DNA from 4 places in the Clostridium aromativorans genome. Region 3 is predicted to be linked to each of the others. Evidence: riboswitches for the same ligand, from Rfam matches in the RefSeq annotation. Region 3 holds a riboswitch; each other region holds the start of a gene.
What was found. Region 3 has a riboswitch for thiamine pyrophosphate ahead of LN736_RS02860 (TatD family hydrolase). Riboswitches for the same ligand answer to the same signal wherever they lie in the genome.
Positions count from the first base shown of each region.

Region 1: it holds a riboswitch for thiamine pyrophosphate, as region 3 does, so the genes downstream of both, thiC (phosphomethylpyrimidine synthase ThiC) here and LN736_RS02860 (TatD family hydrolase) in region 3, are expected to answer to the same signal.
Region 2: it holds a riboswitch for thiamine pyrophosphate, as region 3 does, so the genes downstream of both, thiW (energy coupling factor transporter S component ThiW) here and LN736_RS02860 (TatD family hydrolase) in region 3, are expected to answer to the same signal.
Region 4: it holds a riboswitch for thiamine pyrophosphate, as region 3 does, so the genes downstream of both, tenA (thiaminase II) here and LN736_RS02860 (TatD family hydrolase) in region 3, are expected to answer to the same signal.

Region 1 is NZ_JAJJPB010000015.1:78,505-84,080, reverse strand. It holds gene brxC (BREX system P-loop protein BrxC) at 1-855, opposite strand, end outside; gene LN736_RS12080 (DUF1788 domain-containing protein) at 876-1,457, opposite strand; gene LN736_RS12075 (G1 family glutamic endopeptidase) at 1,725-2,714, shown strand; gene LN736_RS12070 (DUF3786 domain-containing protein) at 2,936-3,562, shown strand; TPP riboswitch at 3,616-3,715, shown strand; TPP riboswitch at 3,764-3,874, shown strand; gene thiC (phosphomethylpyrimidine synthase ThiC) at 3,956-5,269, shown strand; gene thiS (sulfur carrier protein ThiS) at 5,308-5,502, shown strand; gene LN736_RS12055 (thiazole synthase) at 5,552-5,576, shown strand, end outside.
Region 2 is NZ_JAJJPB010000001.1:162,984-168,559, forward strand. It holds gene LN736_RS00765 ((2Fe-2S)-binding protein) at 1-426, opposite strand, end outside; gene LN736_RS00770 (xanthine dehydrogenase family protein molybdopterin-binding subunit) at 426-2,540, opposite strand; gene LN736_RS00775 (NTP transferase domain-containing protein) at 2,756-3,691, opposite strand; gene thiW (energy coupling factor transporter S component ThiW) at 3,785-4,267, opposite strand; TPP riboswitch at 4,403-4,502, opposite strand; gene hflX (GTPase HflX) at 4,631-5,576, opposite strand, start outside.
Region 3 is NZ_JAJJPB010000002.1:35,843-41,418, forward strand. It holds gene LN736_RS02855 (LTA synthase family protein) at 1-1,550, shown strand, start outside; TPP riboswitch at 1,632-1,733, shown strand; gene LN736_RS02860 (TatD family hydrolase) at 1,800-2,534, shown strand; gene LN736_RS02865 (ABC transporter permease) at 2,551-3,303, shown strand; gene LN736_RS02870 (ABC transporter substrate-binding protein) at 3,317-4,321, shown strand; gene LN736_RS02875 (ABC transporter ATP-binding protein) at 4,290-5,039, shown strand; gene LN736_RS02880 (L-threonylcarbamoyladenylate synthase) at 5,158-5,576, opposite strand, start outside.
Region 4 is NZ_JAJJPB010000026.1:33,171-38,746, reverse strand. It holds gene LN736_RS15515 (bifunctional enoyl-CoA hydratase/phosphate acetyltransferase) at 1-346, opposite strand, end outside; gene LN736_RS15510 (ABC transporter substrate-binding protein) at 554-1,570, opposite strand; gene LN736_RS15505 (ABC transporter permease) at 1,567-2,310, opposite strand; gene LN736_RS15500 (ABC transporter ATP-binding protein) at 2,307-3,062, opposite strand; gene tenA (thiaminase II) at 3,049-3,723, opposite strand; TPP riboswitch at 3,813-3,924, opposite strand; gene LN736_RS15490 (ABC transporter ATP-binding protein) at 4,005-4,613, opposite strand; gene LN736_RS15485 (ABC transporter permease) at 4,610-5,365, opposite strand; gene LN736_RS15480 (ABC transporter substrate-binding protein) at 5,328-5,576, opposite strand, start outside.

The DNA.
Region 1 (5,576 bases), on a different contig from region 3:
TTCCACCAGAGTCTGGAGGTTTAACATGAGTTTTGTATTATCTCCAATATATTGTCCCATTTCGTCTACCATAAATATAACATGATGGTTTTTTCCCTTTGATTTAATGTATTCTTTTACCCTAGATGTAAATTTATCTATGCTAAGTGAATAATTTTCTTCACATTTATTGTACCAATTCCTTGCAGATTTTTCACTCATCTTTGTAGTTTCAGATAACGACTTTACAATTGAATCCTCCTCATAATAAAAATCCTCTCTTGATTCAAGCCATGACTTTCCGGACATCTCTTTAAAAAATCTTTTAAATTTCTCATATACACCGTCTTTAACCATCTGCCGTTCCATATTCGCTATCCATGGCATTGATCCACAAAAACCCTGCATTTCACTAAACACTTTATTAAACACATTTACAATGGCATCTTTATTCGATTTAGAATCCGCCTCTGATTTGGAGTCTATATTAAAAAGAATTACATCGGTCGGGGTATCCCCAGCCAGTTTCATATTCTCAAGAGTAAAATTATCCAATCCCTTGTCACTAAAATAATCAATAGCATTTTTACCATCTATAATTTTATTCTCCAAAAGATAGGATAATATTTTCAAAAGGTGGGACTTACCGCTTCCAAAGAATCCTGAAATCCACACCCCGTTCTTATCCGTATCTTCCAGTATACTGGTTTTATACATTTCAAAAAACTCATCTATGTGTTTCTTTAACTCACTGGTTACAACATATTCATCTAGTTCCTGTTTTACATTTTCATCATCTTCCTGCCCAACTTTGATAACACCTTTTATATCCCTGTCTATTTCTTTATAAAACATATCCTTCAAAATAAATTTCATTTTTTTGTCTCCCCCATAATTCAATACTTATCTATTAATTGAAATGCCCTGTAATAGTTGTCATCTTTTAAAATATTAAACAGCATTAGGGAGCCTCCATCATAGGTGCCTGGAAAAAACATAACAAGAGGTTGTTTTTCTATAACTCTATGCAGGTTGTTTAACACTCCATATGATCCGATTATAGGCCATGATTTTCCAACTCCAGTTAAAAATATTATATCGCTTCCGCCAATCCTGTCTGCTATATACCCTACCATAAGATCATTTTTCAATGTAAGTCTAAGAGCTTTCTTGGTTGCATTTAAAACATATTTGCTTCCTTTTTTTTTCTCCATCTCAAAGTTTTTTTCAAGATATCCCTTTGATTTTAAAATGTTCAAAATAATATCATAAAGGTCAAACTCGATTATATTGAGCCCATAGGCTTTTTTTGCCTTTTCCTCTATAAATTTAACTCTATCCCTAATTAAAAGCTCATATTTAGGATCATAATCAAAAATATAAAATCCTATTTCATCTCCAAGTCCCTTATTCTGTCTGAAATACGGATCAGCTATCCGTGGTAATATTTCATCGATCCTCTTATGTATATCCTTCATATTTTATCTCAATCTCCTACGCGGTCCAATTTTATAGTAATTATTATATCACAAATAATAATACCTTCTACAGAACCTTGTAAATTCAGAACCTGATTTAACCAACAATGAATTTCTTTCACAATAAATATAATTGAAGGCAAAAAATTTACAATATGGTAATATTATTACCACGATTTTGTAATATATTAGCGAGAAACTATTGTATATCAAGTAGTTTTTATATACTCATTTTTTATAAATATAATGGAAGGGGGAAATTAATCAATGAAAAACATCTTAAAAAAACTTCAAATTTTGCTGCTGGCATTATTTGTGGTATTGGGAAGTGGAGCCGGATCTGCAATTGCAAAGGAACAATTCGGCGATACTTACAGAGGCAGCTATATTTTATCAAATTATTTTCCAAAGAGGAATATAACTCATTCAATTTATAACTACCAGCCTCAAAACACCATAAATAGGGTTAATCTTCCAGCTAGCACTGAAAAATCAGGTAATTGGGCAGGCTATATAGCTGTACCTGTTTCCCAGAACAATACTTATACAAGCGTTTCAGGAAGTTGGACAGTACCTAATATTACATCCAATCGTCAAAATGCCTCAACCGCACAATGGATAGGCTTGGGAGGAGTAAATTCTGAAGATCTCCTTCAAATGGGAACTATAGAGGAGATACAAAATGGACAACCTATAGTTGAAGTTTTTTGGGAAAAATTGCCCGATGCTGCCCAGAATATAGTTAGTATCCCAATTGGCTCAACTATCAGTGTAACTATATCCAAGGCTTCGAATTCCACATGGAATTTAACATTCACTGCAACTACGCCTAAAGGAGAAGCAGTAACAAAAACTATATCCACTACCCTTGATTCTTCCTATGAGCAGAAAATAGGCACATCCGCAGAATGGATCAGCGAAGATCCGGCTAATCAGAACAATCAGCTTCTACCTCTAGCAAACGCGGATGAGGTAAAATATCAATCGGCCAAAGTCAATGGAAATTCATTATCTGATTCCAGCAACAAAATTCACCCTGTTGCCATGATATCAAATGGTGGAAATATCGCAATTTATCCCTCTGAGATCGGAGCAGATGGTGAATCATTTACAACAACTACTAACTCCAGTTACAACAATAACATCAACAGTATTTCCAATTTCAGACATAGATCCGATAATTTATCAAAACATATTTCAAGATATCCCGGAGATTATTCTCATTACAGACAACCTGCAGCAGCTGCTGCCTATTAGTCAAAAAAGAAGCCGGATAATTTCATAATCGGCTTCCGTTTTGAAGTGTAAAGCCAAAAAATATTATGTTAAATAACACAAAAACAGCATTATCATTCACAAATATAATGCTGTTTTTATATATATTAAATAGTATATAATTAAAATATCATGTCTCCTGCTTCAAAAAATACTTGATAGAAAAGAGGTGTTTCACAATAGGAAACAAGAAAAACAACTATGTGCTGTGTTATAAGGATCTATGTAAAAAATTCAGCCGGCGTCCCCTGGAAGAAATTGTCCAAAAAAGTGGAGCAAAATATGACGCTGAAAAGAATATGTTCACCTTAAAATACTTTAACAGGGAATATTTAATTTCCTATCCGGAAGGCTCTATTACATTAAAGGATTTTAATCACAACGATCTATCTTATGAATCCGATACGATAATGGATAAAATACTGATCATGAGCTATCTCTGCAGATGCACCAAAAGTGGACTGACCAATAAATGGGTACCCTACAGGGAAATAGAAGGTGTAGGCTGCACCTATGATTTTTTTGCCGGCCATGGTATAGACAAACTTACCAAATACTTCGGAAACAGAGATGAACTATTTCTAAAGGCCGGGAAAAAACTTGATGCTAAAAAACTATGCCTGGGAGATATGTCACTTCAGTTTAACATATTTCCAAATGTGCCCGTTGTACTGGTCTTATGGCTGGCAGATGAAGAATTCGAAGCCCAGGCAAACATCTTTTTTGACTCTTCTGCCTCAAAAGAAATTCACATAGAAGATCTGGCCTCCCTGTGCTCAAAGGCGGCTGACGAATTGATTAGATGTGCAAAACAAGTGGAAAATTTTTAAAAATGTTTACATATATATGGATAAGTGCTATTATATATATGTAAAGTAAATAGAATTGTTTGTGGGGGAACCGTTTCGGTTGAGAAGGTAAAACCTGACCCTTTGAACTTGATGTAGTTAACACTACCGTAGGGAAGCAAATATTTAAAATGTGTATTCGAGGAGTGTTTTCATCAGACACTCCTTTTTTTATTTAAAAATACAATGTTACAGGGGAGCCCATGTTGATAGGCTGAGAGTAAGATACTATCTTTTACCCTTATAACCTGATTTGGATAATGCCAACGTAGGGAAATTTACGCTGTTTTAAAAAACATTCAGAGTTTTTATATCCTATGGGAAGCATTTGCTCCCTATTTTTTTATCCATAAAATCAAGAAGGAGATTGATAAAATGAATTATACAACCCAGATGGATGCTGCCAGAAAAGGAATAGTCACGGAAGAAATACGTATAGTAGCCAAAAAGGAAAATATGGATGTCAAGGATCTCATGCACCTTATGTCCAAAGGCAAAGCTGTCATTCCAGCCAATAAAAATCATAAAAATTTAAGTGCAGAAGGCGTGGGAAAAGGGCTTAAAACAAAGATAAATGTCAATCTTGGCATTTCAAAGGACTGCTGTAATATAGATCTGGAACTTGACAAAGTGAAAAAAGCAATAGACATGAAAGCTGAGGCCATTATGGATCTAAGTTGTTTTGGGAAAACAAGAGAATTTAGAAACAAGTTAGTGGCTATGTCTCCTTCTATGATAGGTACTGTACCCATATACGATGCAGTTGGTTTTTATGATAAAGAATTAAAGGATATAACTGCTGAGGAACTTTTAAGCGTTATAGAAGCCCACGCAAGAGATGGGGTTGACTTTATGACCATCCATGCCGGTATAAATCTGGAAGCAGCACAGATATTCAAGAGAAACCCGAGACTTATGAATTTTGTCTCAAGAGGAGGCAGCTTGATGTATGCTTGGATGAACTTGAATAAGAGACAAAATCCTTTCTATGAATACTTCGATAAAATTCTTGACATATGTGAAAAATACGATGTAACCATAAGTCTGGGAGATGCCTGTAGACCTGGCTGTATAGATGATTCTACAGACGCAAGCCAGATAAAGGAACTCATGACCTTAGGTGAACTGGCAAAAAAAGCCTGGAAAAGAAATGTACAGGTAATGATAGAAGGGCCCGGTCATATGGCTCTTAATGAAATAGAAACCAACATGAAGCTTGAAAGAAAGCTGTGTCATGATGCTCCATTTTATGTACTAGGTCCCATAGTAACAGATATAGCACCTGGATATGATCACATAACAAGCGCCATAGGCGGCGCTATTGCTGCAACTTATGGAGCGGATTTTCTCTGTTATGTAACTCCTGCAGAGCACCTCAGACTGCCTGATTTGCAGGATATGAAGGATGGAATTATAGCCGCCAAAATAGCTGCCCATGCTGCAGACATTGCAAAGGAAATCAAAGGTGCAAGAAATTGGGACAACAAAATGGCTGAGGCCAGAAGAGCACTTGACTGGGAAAAAATATTAGATACTGCAATAGACCCTGAAAAAGCCAGAAAATACAGAAAGAGCTCAACACCTGAAGATAAAAAAACCTGTACCATGTGTGGAAAAATGTGTGCTGTAAGAAACATGAACAAGGTAATGGAAGGAAAAAACATAAATATCCTTCGGGATAAAGACTAGAACATCGATTCCAATTGCTTTTGAAATGAGGTGTAAAAATGACCGTAAATGGAGAAGAATTGGATTTTGCCCCCGAAACGACAGTATCACAATTACTAAACAAATTAAATATAGACGAAAACACCGTTGTAATTGAAGTGGATTTAGAGTTAGTAGACAGGGAACAGTACAAATCCAAAAAATTATCAAGCACTTCCAAAGTAGAAATAATCCGTTATGTCGGAGGTGGTTAGATAATTTACATTATATACAATAAATCAAAATTAAAGGAGATTTTAATTTATGGATGAACTTATAATAGCAAATA
Region 2 (5,576 bases), on a different contig from region 3:
ATTAACTATAGCATTGTAGCCGGTACATCTACAGAGATTTCCAGAAATACCTTCACGGATTTCTTCTTCTGTAGGATTTGGATTTTTGGAAAGGATACACTCAGAAGCAAGTACCATTCCAGGAATGCAAAAACCACACTGCACCGCACTTACAGAAGCATAGGCCCTGCTTATTACTTCGAAACGCTTGGTTTCACGATAACCTTCAATAGTCATGACAGAACTGCCTTCAATACTTCCCATAGCCACCATACAGGAATTGACAAGTTTGCCATCGAGAATTACAGAGCAGGCTCCGCATTCACCCTCCTTACATCCGCATTTCACGCCTGTAAGACGGAATTCATTTCGAAGTATATCCAGCAAACGCTCATTTGCTTCCGCTGTAGATGCCACTTCTTTTCCATTGAGAATAAATTTTATCATTATTTAAGCACCCCCTGTAAAACCTTCATAGTATCTTCCTGGGTAAATGGTACCTTATTTAAATTTACACCAAGAGCATTTTCCATAGCTTCGATATAAGCAGGAGCTACACCGACAAGGGGAAGTTCGCCTGCGCCTTTTGCTCCATAAGGTCCATGAGTGTATGGATTGTTGATAATCTCCGTTACCAGATTAGGCACATCCACTGCAGTGGGAATAATATAATCAGTAAAACTGTTATTACGAATTCTTCCTTTTTCATTACAATTTATCTGTTCCATAGAAGCATATCCAATACCTTGAAGGAAGCCTCCCTGCATCTGTCCTTTTATAATATTCATATCAATGGGCACACCTACGTCATAAGTCCCCCATGCACCCAATACCTTTGTGGCTGCAGTTAGAGTATCTACTTCAACCTCAACCACATTAGCAGCCCAGGAATAAGTTGGATAAGCATCTCCCTTGAATTCTTTAAGGCTGAATGGAATTACAAAATCAGGTTCTATAAAGTGTTCTTCTACAACCTGTTCTTTTCCTGATTCCCACTGTTTTTTAAGTTTTCCCGCTGCACGTCTAAGCAGTTCTCCGACTACCATAAGGGAACGGCTGGCTACTGTAGGACCTGAATCAGGTACACGATCCGTATCTGGATTTTGTATTAAAACCCTGTCATAGGAAATTCCAAGTGTATCTGCAACAATTTTACTAAAAGTAGTTTTTATGCCTTGGCCTATATCAGAATTGCTGGCCAAAATCTCTACAGTATCATCTGAGTTTTTTCTTATTTTAACAACAGCTTTGATGAGATCGCGTTCTCCACTGCCCGTAAAACCGCAGCCATGATAGAACACAGACATACCAATTCCCTTACGATATCTTCCCCTCTGATTTTTATACTTCTTGCATTTATCACGATAATCAGTGAGTTCGTCAATTTGCTTAATCATTTCAGGTAAAGGTACATGGAAGTGATACTTACCGCTGGTGGACGTTGAATCTCCCTGTTTAACAATATACTTTTCTTTCAGTTCCAGAGAATCAACACCCATTTCCCTGGCAATATGATCCATCATCATTTCTACCGCAAAGAAAGTCTGGGGAGCACCAAAGCCTCGAAATGCACTGCAGGGTATAGTATTGGTCTTAACCGCACGTCCTACAACACGCAAATTTTCTATATCGTATACACCACTTGCACAAATTACACCACGCTGCAAAACTACAGGCGACAGAGTAGTATATGCACCGCTGTTAAACAATACATCAATATCCATGCCAGTAATTTTACCATTTTTTACAGCCACTTTATAAGTGCATATTGAAGGGTGCCGCTTTGAAGTAAATTCCATATCTTCACGCCTGTCAAATATAACTTTTACCGGTCTGTTAACTTTTTTCGCTGCTACCGCTACCTGGCAGGCAAGTATGGATGGAAATGCCTCCTTACCTCCAAATCCCCCACCAGTAACATCTTGAATAATCTGTACATCCTTTTCATCATATCCAAGTGCCTTTGTAACTGCACCATGTACATAATATGGGCACTGCATGGAACCACGTACAGTCATTCTTTCCCCATGAGGATAGGCAATCATACCTTGAGTCTCCAGATAGGCTTGTTCTTGATAGCCTGTTTGAAAAGTTTCCACAAAAACACGGTCTGCTTCCTTTAATGTCCTATCTATATCTCCTTTTGCATAATTATAATTAAAAAAAACAGTATTGGATTTGCGCATGTCTAGAACAGGTATCTGCTCTTCATATACTACAACAATTTCATTTAAAATCCTTTTAACTTCATCAAGTTCGGGACCAACAACCATCAAAATTGGATCACCGATATATTCCACAGTATTCTCAGCATATACAGGCGTATCATCAAGAACTATATGAACACGGTTTTCCCCTGTCACATCATTTTTATTCACAACATAATATCCCTCAGGTAATTTAGGTACAACAACATCAGCAATGCGTGCTTTTGCTTTAGTAGAGTGAAGAAGTTTGCCATAAAGCATTCCTTCCATTACACAATCATCTACATATAAAGCACGTCCACTTATTTTATCATCGTGATCCTTTTTCTTTATAGATCTGCTTATTTTTTCCATATAATTCCTCCTATATGTTTTATTCAATTCACAACTACAAAGATACTTATTCATTTTACCTTATGTGAATACGTTTAAATTCATATAGGGTAAAATAAAAAACCCTCTTAACATTTATAATAAGTAAACATATCTGTTACATTCATTATAAAATAGAGGGTATATTTCATCAAATTCTTTGTCAAAGGAACTTGCTTTACATAAAATTCTGGATTTTAAAATAGTCTGTCAAATTCATCTTTTGCATATTGACGCACGTTTTGTTCAAAAAGCTGATATTTTTCTAAGAACTTTGCTCCTTCTTTTGTTAAAAAAGTTTTCCCGCCTCTGCTGCCACCATGTCTTCTTTCAACCACTGCATAACCTAATTCTTGTTCCAGTTGATTTAACATATTCCACGCCTTACTGTAAGATAATGCCATATGTCTGCATGCACCTCTTACAGAGTGCATCTCTTTAATCAGCAGCAAAAGTAATTTTGTCCTCGAGTTAAAAAACATGGTTTCCTTTTCAATACTTATTCTAACAAAAGGATGAAGAATGTGTTGATTGTGCTTTTTTAGAAGTTGATCTAAGTGATCAATATCATCCATATCTTGAAGGATACCTTCATCTTCTATCTCCATCAGTTGTTTTTTCACTTTAATACTCCTAATGGCTCCTCTCATTCCCATATTTCCGTTATATTTTAAAATGTCTGGAATCAATTTTGAAGATATCAAAAGAGGGTGTCCAGATTTTCCATGATAGGATGGAGAAATAACCTCCGCACCACATTCCATCATCTTCTGAATGGTCTCCGGTGTAAACATTGGAATACTTACAGGGTTAAATATCACCTGATCACATTTATCTTGCAAAAATTCCAATCCAATTTTCGCAGAATCAAACATCTGTGAATTTTCATAATTCTTGTTTTCTAAAAATATAACTCCGTAATCAGCCAAATCATGCTCAACTTCCCTGGCTTCATATCCAGTTATCACTACAATCGGTGAAATTTCAACCTGCTGAAAGGTCAAAACAATTCTTTTTACTGCAGTAATAGATCCAATTTTCAATAATGAGCATTCATCATTACCTTCAGATATCTTTCCTGCCGCTACAATTATGCCACCTGTTATTTTTTCCTTTTTTTTCTTTATAATCATATCTTTTACCCCGTCAAAATAATGCAAATTTTCCATGCTTACTTTTTTAGCTAAAATTTTGTTGCTTTACACAGCGTGGCAGGGACCATTGATTTAGTCTTGTCTTAAATTATTTGCACTACCCTTTATTGCTTCTATGGACTTTAATATAAAATATGCTATCAAACTGCCTATTGTTGTATTTATTAAAAAAGGTACTACAAAAAAGAAAGCAGCTACGTCTTTACCAAGTATAAATTTTGCAATGGGAAATGAAAGAAGTGATCCTATAATACCTGTTCCTATAATTTCTCCTGCAACTGCAAAAAGTTTTTGATTTGTTCTTTTATAAAGTATAGCTGCAAAAAAAGCTCCTATCATACTTCCTGGAAAAGCCAAAAGTGTTCCAGTGCCAGTAAAATTTCTTATAAGTGAAATACAAAAAGCTGTCAATACTGCATAAACCGGCCCTAAAGTGACTGCCGCTATCACATTTATTATATGTTGAACTGGCGTACATTTAGAAGCTCCTATAGGAAAATATATGGCACTTCCACCTAGTACCCCAATGGCCGTAAGCATGGCTGCATATACAATTTTTTTGTTTTCAAAATAATTTCCCCCTTATACTATATAATATTTAAAATATAATTTAGCTCTTGAGGGTGAAATTTTCACCTTGAAAATTTACGTAAAAATGCCTACCACTAAGGTAAGCACTAAATATAAATCAATCATAAATATTTTGCTTCCCTACGATAGTATTAACTATATCAGGTTTAAAGGGTCAGGTTTTAACCTTCTCAACCGGGAGGTCCCCCTACAAAACTAAATTAATAATATTAAATTTAACAACAGCATACTACTTAAATAGGATTTTGTAAAGTAACTATCTTCTCATCCAAACACTGTCTAATTAATTTCACTTCATTAATAGTTAAATCCATCATAAATGCCAATCTAGATTAAATAATTTTTGTATTTTTCATAATCAGATTTTTTACACTCTACAGATAAAAGTATGCCGTTATTTTCATAACTAGTTGACTTTATTCCTGCATTGTCATTAAAATAAGCTACTATATTTCCCCTATCATAAGGAATTAGAAATTTGCAGCAAATATAGCTTTCAAAAATTTTTCTACGAATTGCCCCCACTAATTTATCCATTCCCAATTTTTTCTTGGCGGAAATATATACATAGTCCTCCTTACTTTCAGGAATTTTGCCTTCCACTAAATCTATTTTGTTATAGCAGTAAATAACGGGAATATCCTCCACACCCAGTTCTCTCAATGTATCAATGGTGACATACATCTGTTTCTCATAATTGGCATTTGAGTAATCCACCACATGAATAAGCATGTCGGCTTCAGAAACTTCTTCTAGTGTTGAGCGAAATGCCTTTATTAAGTAGTGGGGCAATTTACTGATAAATCCCACTGTATCCGTCAATAAAAAGGACTTATTATCTGGCAGATCAATTCTCCTGACAGAAGTTTGCAATGTTGCAAACAGCATATCCTTTTCAAAAACCTGTTTATCATCTGACGGATTAAACAAATCCATCATGGCATTCATAACCGTAGATTTACCTGCATTAGTATATCCCACTAAAGCAATCACAGGTATATCTCTTCTTTTACGCTTTTTTCGTTGATTTTGACGTTGTGACACAAGCACTTCCAGCTCTCTATTCAGGCCACTGATTCTGTTTTCAATTTTTCTACGGTCAAGTTCCAATTTTGTTTCGCCGGAACCTCTGTTTTTAAGAGACGATCCCCCTCCTTGACGATCCATGGATTCCCCAAATCCAATCAATCGCGGGAGCATATACTGAAGTTTTGCTATCTCCACTTGAAGCTGGGCTTCTCTAGTCCTTGCTCTTTTTGCAAAAATATCAAGA
Region 3 (5,576 bases):
GTGGATTTCAGCTTGGAGCTGTAAAATCCAGTGTGTCAAATTTGATGAATATAAAGGACTTTTTATATTTCACTGATGTTATATTTATAATTCCCTTTGTGAACAGATATGTTAGAAAGAGAAAAAACAAATTTCCGCTGAATTATAGGATATCAATAGCTGTCGTGCTTCTCTTATTTGGTATTGGTATGGATTTTATAAGTTTTTATGGACTTTCAAAAGAGCAGCCCAGACTTTTGAGCGCAATGTATAATAAGGTTTATATAAGTAGAAAACTAGGTGTATTGAATTATCACTGTTTAGACATCTATAATTCACTTTCAGCCAATATAACCAAAATGACACCTGTTTCCAGAGAAAAAATAAATGCCATAAATACTTTTATGGATAATAATAAATCAGATAATAAAAATCTGAAAGGATATTCAAAGGAAAAAAATCTTATAATGATACAGGTAGAGGCCCTTCAGGAATTTGTAATAAATGCTTCTGTAAATGGACAGGAAATAACTCCGAATTTGAACAGATGGGTGAATAGGTCAGTGTATTTTGATAATTTTTATTATCAGGTAGCGGCAGGGGGAACTTCCGATGCGGAGTTTATGACCAACAATTCGATATATCCGGCAGCGGCTGGGGCAGTGTATTTTCTGTATTCCGGAAATAAATTCAGTGCCATGCCCGAAAATTTTAAAAATAACGGTTACAGTACAGCAGCATTTCACGGCTTTAGAGAAAATTTTTGGAACAGACAGATAATGTACAAAAAATTTGGCTTTGATAATTTCTATGGTGAAAAAAGTTATAAGAAAGATGAATCCATAGGTTTGGGACTCAGTGACAGATCTTTTTTGAACCAGTCTCTGATAAAATTGAACAATATGAAATCACCTTATTATGCTTTTTTAATAACACTGACCAGTCACTTTCCCTATGATGATGTGGATAAATATGGTGATTTTGATGTGGGAAATTTAAAAGGTACTCTTCTTGGAAATTATTTAAAAGCCATACATTATACAGATGAACAACTGGGAGTGTTTTTAAATGCTCTGGATGAAAATGGCACGCTTGAAAATTCAGTTGTAATGCTCTACGGTGATCACTATGCAATACCCAAAGATAAAGAGCAGCAGCTGTTCAAATTCCTGAATGTAAATTCAACTTCCGAAATGGATTGGGAAGGGCTTCAGAAGGTACCTCTTCTAATACATTTTCCCAACGAATCGGTGAAAGGTGTGAATCACGTATATGGAGGTGAAATGGATATATATCCTACGGTGTGTAACTTATTTGATCTGCCCGGGAAAAATATGTTTGGAAAAGATCTTTTTAACCCTAAAAATCAGAAGGTTATATTTAGAAATGGTTCCTTTATAGATAAAAATTATTATTCTTCTTCCCAGGATGATGTATACTATGATGTAAAGACCGGAAAGGAAGTGCCTGAGAATAGCAGCCTGAGGAAAGACAAAGAGGATGTGTTGAATCAGCTTGAATATTCTGATTACATATTAAAACATAATGTCATTGACAAGTTGGATAAATAAAACTGCGGATATGTACATGAAATGTTTACATTTTTATAAACAAGTGATATTATAATAATAATGTAGCAAATTTAATATTGTCTGTAGTGTCAGGGGTGCCGGTACGGCTGAGAAAAGTGAAAACTTTAACCCTTTGAACCTGATTCGGGCAGCGCCGACGTAGGGAAACCGCTTTGTAATTTGTATCCTGAAGCACTATTTGTGATAGTGCTTTTGTTTTTTGTCAAAGTTATATAGGAGATAATTGAAATGCTTGTTGATGCCCACAATCATATGGATTTTTATGGAGAAAACTTAAAGAAAGCTCTTGATATTATAAAAAAAGATGATATCAAGACACTGGGATGCTCCATGAACCTGAAAAGTTATATTTTTACGAAAAAGATAAGTGAAGAGAATGAGAATATAATACCCTGTTTTGGAATACATCCCTGGGAAGCACATAAAAATTATGGTAATCTGGATAGGTTTGATGATTGTATAAAGGAGTGTAAGGCTTTAGGGGAAATAGGTCTTGACTATTACTGGGTACCGGAGAGAGAAAAATATCCCAAAATGGACATGGTATTTGAATACTTTTTGAGTAGGGCCAGACGATATGACAAGATAACCAATATCCATACCAAGGGAGCAGAAAATAAGATACTGGAATATATAAAAAGGTATAAATTGAGAACACCGATAATTCACTGGTACAGCGGTGATATGGATGTGCTCAAGGAGCTTTTAAAATGTGGTTGCTTTTTCACCATAAGCGTTGATATAGGCTATTCCAGGATTACAGATGAAATAGTCAATATTCTCCCCCTGGACAGAATATTGACGGAAACAGATGGACCCGACTCCCTTGAGTGGGTGAATAAACGGTATGGATATCCCTGGGAAGTTGAAGGCATTGTCAGAAAAATCTCAAACATAAAGGGAATTCAGTATGAAGAGTTAAAAAATAAAATATCCAGTAATTTCAACAGATTGAAATTGTGAATTTAAGGTGTTTAGAATGAAAGAATCAGGAAATATTCAAAATAAGATGTACCCGGTGATAACCATAGCAGTAGTAGTGGCTTTATGGCAGATGGTGGTGGGTCTTCAGTATATACAACCCTATATCCTTCCCTCGCCGTCAAATATTATAAAGACCCTCGTTTTGGATTTTAGAAACATAATGGAAAATGCGGAAACAACGCTTTATGAATCTTTTGTAGGATTTTTTATATCCATAGTGCTTTCTTTTATATTGGCCATAATAATGGACAGCTTTCATACAGTTAAGAAATCACTATATCCTATTTTGCTCATATCCCAGACCATTCCAACTATAGCTATAGCACCGCTTTTTATAATATGGTTCGGATTTGGAGCACTTCCCAAGATAATAGTTGTGATAACGGTATGCTTTTTTCCCATAGTTGTAAGTCTTGTAGACGGTCTTGAAAAGATAGATGTGGATTACATAAATCTATTTCATAATATGAAGGCTTCCAAACTTCAGATATTTTACCATCTTAAACTTCCCTATGCTCTGGTCAACTTTTTTTCAGGTTTGAAGATTGCTGCAACTTACATGATAATGTCTGCAATTATAGGCGAATGGCTGGGAGGAGACAGCGGAATAGGTGTATATATGGTGAGGGCCAAGAATGCCTACCAGCTTGATAAGGTATTTGCCTCAATTCTGGTTATTGTTGTAGTGAGCATTGCGATAATCTATATCATAGACTTTATAGGTAAAAAAATAATACATTGGAAATAAGAGGGGGATAATAATGAGAAAAAGTAAATTTATATTGTTGATACTGGCTGTTTTTATAAGTGTAATTGCTATATCAGGATGTGGAACAAGCGATAAAAAGGATACATCAAATTCCCTGGATAAGACCACTGTCATACTGGACTGGACTCCAAATACAAATCACACCGGATTGTATGTGGCCCTAAATAAAGGATATTATAAAGATGAGGGACTGGATGTGAAAATAGTTCAGCCTTCAGAAGGAAGTGTTACAAATCTTATAGCTGCTGGAAAAGGTGATTTTGGAGTGAGCTATCAGGAAGATGTCACCTATGCACTTACAAGTAACAATCCTCTTCCTGTAAAAGCCATTGCCACAATAATACAGCACAACACTTCCGGTTTTGCCGCACCTAAGAGCAAAAATATAAAAACCCCTAAAGATTTTGAGGGAAAAGTATATGGAGGATGGGGATCACCTTCAGAAGAAGCAGTGCTTAAAGCTGTAATGGAGAAGAGCGGTGGAGATTTCAGCAAGGTAAAGATAGTGAATATCGGAAATGACGATTTTTTTGCAGCTACAAAGAAAAATATAGATTTTGCATGGATATTTGAGGGTTGGACAGGTATACAGGCCAAGTTGAAGGGAGAGCAGCTTGATTACATACCCGTTAAAGATCTGGATCCGGCTCTGGACTACTATACACCTATTCTTATAAGCAGTAACAAGCTTATAAGCAAGAATCCCGAAAAGGTAAAAAAATTCCTGGCAGCTACCGCCAAAGGCTACGAATACTCCATAAAACATCCTGAAGAAAGTGCAGATATACTTTTAAAATATGCACCTGAAATAGACAAGAATCTGGCTCTTCAAAGTCAGAAATATATGGCTGGTCAGTATGTATCAGATGCACCGCGATGGGGAGTTATGAAATCCCAGGTATGGCAGCGTTATGCTAAATTTCTCAAGGACAAAGGCCTTATAAAAAAGGAGTTAAAAATAAGTGATGCATTCACAAATGAATTTCTGCCAAAATAATAGTGATGAAATGATGGTTGAGATTGAAAATGTGTGCAAGAAGTTTGAAGACAAGACAATACTTGAGGATATAACCCTATATCTCAAAAGAGGAGAATTTGTTTCCATACTTGGGCCCAGCGGCTGTGGCAAGAGCACACTTTTCAATATAATAACAGGATTTCTCAAAGAGGACAGCGGCAGTGTTTTTGTAAAAGGTGATATAGGATATATGCAGCAAAAGGATCTTCTTCTGCCCTGGAAGACTGTTCTTTCAAATGTAGTACTGCCCCTTGATATAAAGGGGAATGATAAAAAACAGTCGAGGAGAGATGCAAAGAAATACATTGACATGTTCGGACTGGGGGGTTATGAAAATAAGTATCCCTATGAACTTTCAGGTGGAATGAAACAGAGGGCCAGTTTTTTGAGAACTTTTTTCTCCTCAGAGGAGATAATGCTTTTGGATGAACCTTTTGGTGCACTTGATTCAATAACCCGTGGAAAAATGCAGAATTGGATTTTAAAAATGAGGGAGAAGCTCCATCGGAGTATACTCTTTGTAACCCATGATATTGAAGAGGCAATTGTACTTTCAGATAGGATATATGTACTTTCTTCAAAGCCCGGCAGGGTAAAAAAAGAGATAATCGTGAATTTTAGCAGGGGCAATAAAGAAAACAGGTTGTTTTCCCAGGAACTTTTGAACATGAAAGCTGATATTTTAAAGTTGCTTTAGGAATCAAACAGCATGGACATTAATCTAAGCTAATTCGATAATTTATAGACCTATTAAAAAAATTGGAAGTATAAAGTGATTCTATATGCTTCCAATTTTCTTCCATAACCAATATAACTTATATATGAATAATGTCTCCTGCACTTGCTTTTTCCAATCGGTTGATTATAGAGTTCCCTAAGCCCCTGTCGTTAGGAGCTTGTATATAAATATGATTTACATTCAATTTATCACATTTTCTAAGCAGATCAAATATCTTTTGAGCTGCTGTGTTTAACGTTTTAAAACTTCCTAAACTATATATGTGTTGACAGCTCTTAAAATCATTTAAAAATTCTTGGAAACAAATTACAGCATTGTCCTCCTTCGCATTTTCTTTGATCCACTGTGAGGTCTTTGTATAATCGCCTTCAACCAATGTTACTGGTGCATCCGGTGCGTAGTGCCTGTATTTCATTCCTGGAGCCTTTGGAACTTCATTTCCCTTTACGCTCAATAAATCCTTTTTATATATAAGATTTGGAATTACATTACGTA
Region 4 (5,576 bases), on a different contig from region 3:
TTTCTTTATTTACTACCGCTCTTAAAATATCCGCAGTCTGGATTTTTCCCTTCATAATAAAATCTGCTTTATTCTGATGTATAAATTCTACAGCCTTCTCTGCTGCAGCATTGTCATTTTCCACATCAATAATCGCACTATTATCTAACTTCTCTTTTAAATTGTCTAAAACTTTCTTTATTTTCACCTTATCACCTATTAATATAGGTTCTACAATATTATTTCTTTTTGCTTTAAATACAACCCTTAAGGTGTGTTCATCCTGTGCAGCAACTACTGCTGCCCTTCTTTTTTCTTGGAAACCCTGAACATTTTTGATCAGTTCTGTAAAATTCTTAAATATCATGTTTTTCCTCCTCCAACTCTTGTACAAAACATTCCTGACATACTATTTTACGATAATTACAATGAGCAAATATTATGCCAGCGTTCAAGCTTGTTACTAATTGGTATTTTAACCTTAAAAAAATTACAAAAAACTGATAAAAGGGTTAATAGGTACTTATTATTTAACCCTATTAACCCTTTATATATTAGATACTCCTCTTTCCCATCATTTATCATTTTCCAGAACATTCACATAAAAATCCTCAGCATTTACATCTTTTTTTAAAAGTCCCTGTTTTTTAAGCCAGTTTATATTGTTCTGCCATACGCCTTTATCCTGACTCAGAAAAGGCTCATTTTTTGATTCCATCTTAGGCAAAAGTATACTCAAACTTTTCTTTTCAACAGCTTCCTTAAGAGGAAAACTGCCTTTTTGTTGATTGTCCATGAGTATTTTCAGGGCCTCATCCGGATTATTTTTGGTATACTCAAATCCCTTCTGGGCGGCCTTCATAAATTTTTTAATGGTTTCAGGCTTTTCCTTTAGAGTTTTATCGCTGGTTACAAGTACTTCTTCATAATAATTTGGGACTCCATATTTGGAAGGATCAAAATAATTTACAGGATGATTTTCATTTTCCATCATGAGAACTTCATGATTTATAAGTCCACCTGTAGTGGCATCTACTTTTTTAGTTACCATGGATGACAGAAGATCAAATCCTACATCCACCATCTTAACAGTATCCGGATTTCCACCATCTTTTTTAACCATGGTCTTTACGTACTCGGTATTCAGCGGATTCCCTGAATAGCCCACGGTTTTTCCCTGAAGATCCTTAGGTGAATTTATATTATTTGACTTCAGTGCTATTATAACATTCAAAGGTGTATGTACTACCGCTCCAACAGATTTTACAGGTACTCCCTGGTTAGCTCTTGCAATTACAAGATCCGGCTGATAGTAAATCCCAAGTGTCGCCTTTCCTGCTGCTGGAAGAGTGAGTGGATCTGTAGGATCCGACGGAAATTTTATATTCACTTTAAGTCCTTCCTCTTTAAAATACCCTTTCTCAATAGCTGCATATATAAAACTGTGTATGGCGTTTGGATACCAGTCAAGCACCAAATCCACGTTTTCAAGCTGTCCATTGCCATTTTGTGATGATTTACTGCCGCACCCTGCTAAACCCACCAACATTAAGACTGACATTATAAAAGCTAAGATCTTTATTTTCCTCAAATTTCATTCCTCCCCTTTACTATTTTATTTTCGAGTATGCTTATAATTTTAACCATAATCAATGCGACTACAGACAATATTACAATAGGTGCAAAAACCCCAGCACCGTCCAGCTGTGTCATCATTCTCTTACTAAAATATCCAAGTCCTGCCTGGGCTCCCAGCCACTCACTTATGGCTGCACCTACCACACTCAATGGTACTGCTATCTTAAGGGCGGAAAAGAAGTAAGGAAGTGATGCTGGAAACTTCAATTTTATAAATATATCTCCTTTGCTGGCACCATAGGTAAACAGAAGTTCCTCCATATCCCTCCTAGTGGAACGAAGTCCGTCATATACATTTATGGTTATTGGGAAAAAAGTTATGAGTATGGTTACCAGCACTTTGCTCCATATGCCATATCCAAACCACAGCACAAATATAGGAGCAAGTGCAGTTATGGGCACTGTCTGCGTTACAATTACAATAGGATAAAGAGCTCTCTGTACTCTTTCACTTATATTCATAGCCGCAGCAAGAAGAACCCCAAATACTATGGATATTCCAAGCCCTTCAAAAGTCACAGCAAGGGTAGCCGGCAAATGTACCAAAAATAAGATGTCCTTCAGCTCCCATATTTTTTTCACAATTGCTGTAGGAGATGGGAGGATGTACATAGCATCTATATATCTGGCAATTGCTTCCCAGACTGCAAAAAACAACAGGCATATTATTATGGAGGATCTGTATTTTTTCACAACCTTATCCCCCTTTTAAGTTCTTCTATAAGCTGTGCCTTTATCCTCAAAATATCAGGATTGTCAAGCATATCTCTTGTTCTGGGATAGTTTAAATCAACCTTTATTTCCTTAAATTTTCTTATAGGACTTCCATCTGTTACAAATATTCTTGTAGACAAAAAAAGTGCTTCCTCCACATCATGAGTTATAAACAATACAGTCTTGTTTAATTTGGACCACTTATCCAAAAGCCATTCCTGCATAGAGAGTCTTGTTATTGCATCCAGTGCACTAAAGGGCTCATCCAAAAGGAGCAGTTCTGAGCCTGTAAGAAGAGTTCTTGTAAAGGCTACCCTCTGGCGCATACCTCCGGACAAATCCCTGGGATATTTATCTTTATATTTTTCCAGGCCGAAACTTTGCAGCATTTCTTCTGCCTCGTTCCTGACCCTTTTCATATCTCCACCTTTGATCTCAAGGGGCAGTGAAGAATTTTGAAGTATGGTTCTCCAGGGTATTAAAAGATCATTCTGAGGCATATATCCTATGTAGCCCTTTCCCAAAACGTTTATATTTCTGCCCTCTAAAAATATATCTCCTTCAAAAGGTCTCTCCAATTTGCAGATAAGCCTGAACACAGTGCTTTTTCCGCATCCGCTGGGACCCACTATACTTATGAACTCCCCTTTATCTACTCTGAAACTCAAACTTTTTATTATAAAATCCGGGTCTTCATCATATTTAAAGCTTATATTTTTAAATTCCAGCACAATTACATCCTCCTGTCATAGCCATATCCCAAAACATACTTTCATATTTACTGGTATTTATAAAAATTTCTTTCAATCTCTCAAATTTCTTTTCCGATATATCTGCAGTCAACTGATCAAACAGTTCAATCAGCCACCTCGTTTCCCTTTCGTAATCTTCTGAAGAGTACCCCCTTATCCACTGTCCATAAAATTTATCTTCCACGGCTCCCTCTATTTTACTCAGTCTTTTACCAATCAAAAGATAACTCCACATACAGGCTAGAAGGGAAGCTGTTAAATCCATCAGATCTCCCATCTGCGACACTGACAGCATGTAATTTGTATAGGAAATATTTTCAATGGCAGCTTCGGTATTCTCTATATTCTCTTTTCTTATGCCCAATCTTTTCATATAATTTCTATGTATATTCATCTCTCCATTCAATATATTGTCCACCATCTTCGAGAAACCCCGCATGATACTCTCATCTTGGGCTTTAACTATTCCAAGTGCATATACTTTTACATAATCCAGAAGATATATATAATCCTGAATCATGTAAAATTTGAATTTCTCCACATTCAAACTTCCATCTGCTATTCCCCTTATAAAAGGATGCTCGTAATAAGAATCCCATATAACCTTTACACTATCATATAATTTTATAGATGTTCTCATACAATCCCGCCTTTTCAATTCACAATGCACAATTATTCTCATAAAAAAGGTACAAACTTTTAAAAAAATGTTTGTACCTTTATCGACTAAATTATATTGCAACCTCTTCCTACGCTGGCATTGACCAGATCAGGTACAACTAGGGTCTAAGGATTCAATCCTCACTCTCAGCCGGTAACACCAGCACCCCTGGGATATATAAAACTATTTAATTTTATATATTGCACAGACACCAATTATATTACTACAATAATTGAAATTAATCAATATTTCCGTCGTATTTACTCTAGCGAATAAATTACATTACCTAGTTCTCTGGCTTCTTCTTTATCATGAGTCACCATTATAACTGTTCTTTTATTTTCCCTGTAAAGCAATAAAAACTTCTCTATTATGTCACCCTTTAACCTATTATCCAGGCCCTTAAAAGGTTCATCCATCAGGAGCAGATCACTTCTATAGGCAAAAGCTCTGGCAAGTGCAACTCTTCTCTTCATACCTCCACTTAATTCCCCGGGAAATTTATCTCTGCAATCTGACAGTTCCACCATATTTAAAAATTTATTTACAGTCGATTCTATTTCATCTCTATTCATTACAGATTTTAGTACAAAAGCCACATTTTCATATACTGTCAAATGGGAGATAAGCCTATCTTCCTGAAAAACATAAGACAATCTATCGCTTTTCAAATATACCTGTCCATCATAATCTTTTTCAATTCCACTTATAATATTTAAAAGAGTGGTTTTCCCACAGCCCGAGGGTCCAAATATAACTGTAATTTTGTCCTTTAAAAAGCTAAGATTTAAGTTTATAAACACAGGAAGTTTCCCATAGGATTTGTTCAAATTTTTAATTATAACTTCATATTTACCATCATCTTTCATATAAACGTCCTCTTTGATAAATAATACTTAAATATCTTTTCGAAAGCAAAACTCAGTATTACAACTACAATAGTCCAGGCAAACAGTTCAGGGGTCTCAAGTGTGTTCTTCGAATTCAAAAGATTCAATCCTATGGAGTAATTAGGTGTACTCAATACCTCTGATGCCACCGAAACTTTCCATCCAATTCCAAGACACATGAGTATACCTGATACAACATAATTTTTTATACTTGGAAGATATATATCTTTTAATAAGTATTTTTTCTTAACCCTATACACACTCGCCATTTGAATTAAATTTTTGTCCACCGACTTTATTCCCTGAATTACATTCGTATATACTATTGGAAAACATATTAAAATAGCTGTAAAAATAACTACATAGGATGAAGTAAACCAAATTAAAGCTATAATAATTATAGACATAACGGGAGTCGCTTTCATGGTAATTATAATGGGATCCAGAATTTCCTCTATAAATTTATTCAAACCTGCGGCTACTCCCAGCACAATGCCTACAATTATGGATATTAGGATTCCTGAAATCACCCTTATTATGCTATTAAAAACACTTTTCCAGAAATAAATTCCCTTCGCCAGAATAAAAAGTGTTTTTATAACTTCAAAAGGTGATGGCAAAATAAGGGGATTATTTATAAAAAGAGAGCAGAGCTCCCATATAAACAGCCAAAACAATAGTATGCATGATCTTCTAATTGTCCTTGTCTCCAATGTAATAGAAATTTTCATCTGGTACCTTTCCTCCAACAGATTTTGGATCACTGTCATATAAAACTTCATAAAACTTCTGAAGAATTTGTTTTCCATCTTTGGCATTTATAAATACTATATTGCTGCCTGGGATAGCCATTTCAGCCACTTTAGTTTTTGGTATTATGCCATATTTTTCAATAAGCTTTCCTGCCTCTTGCTTATTGGAATTTACAAAATTCACAGATTC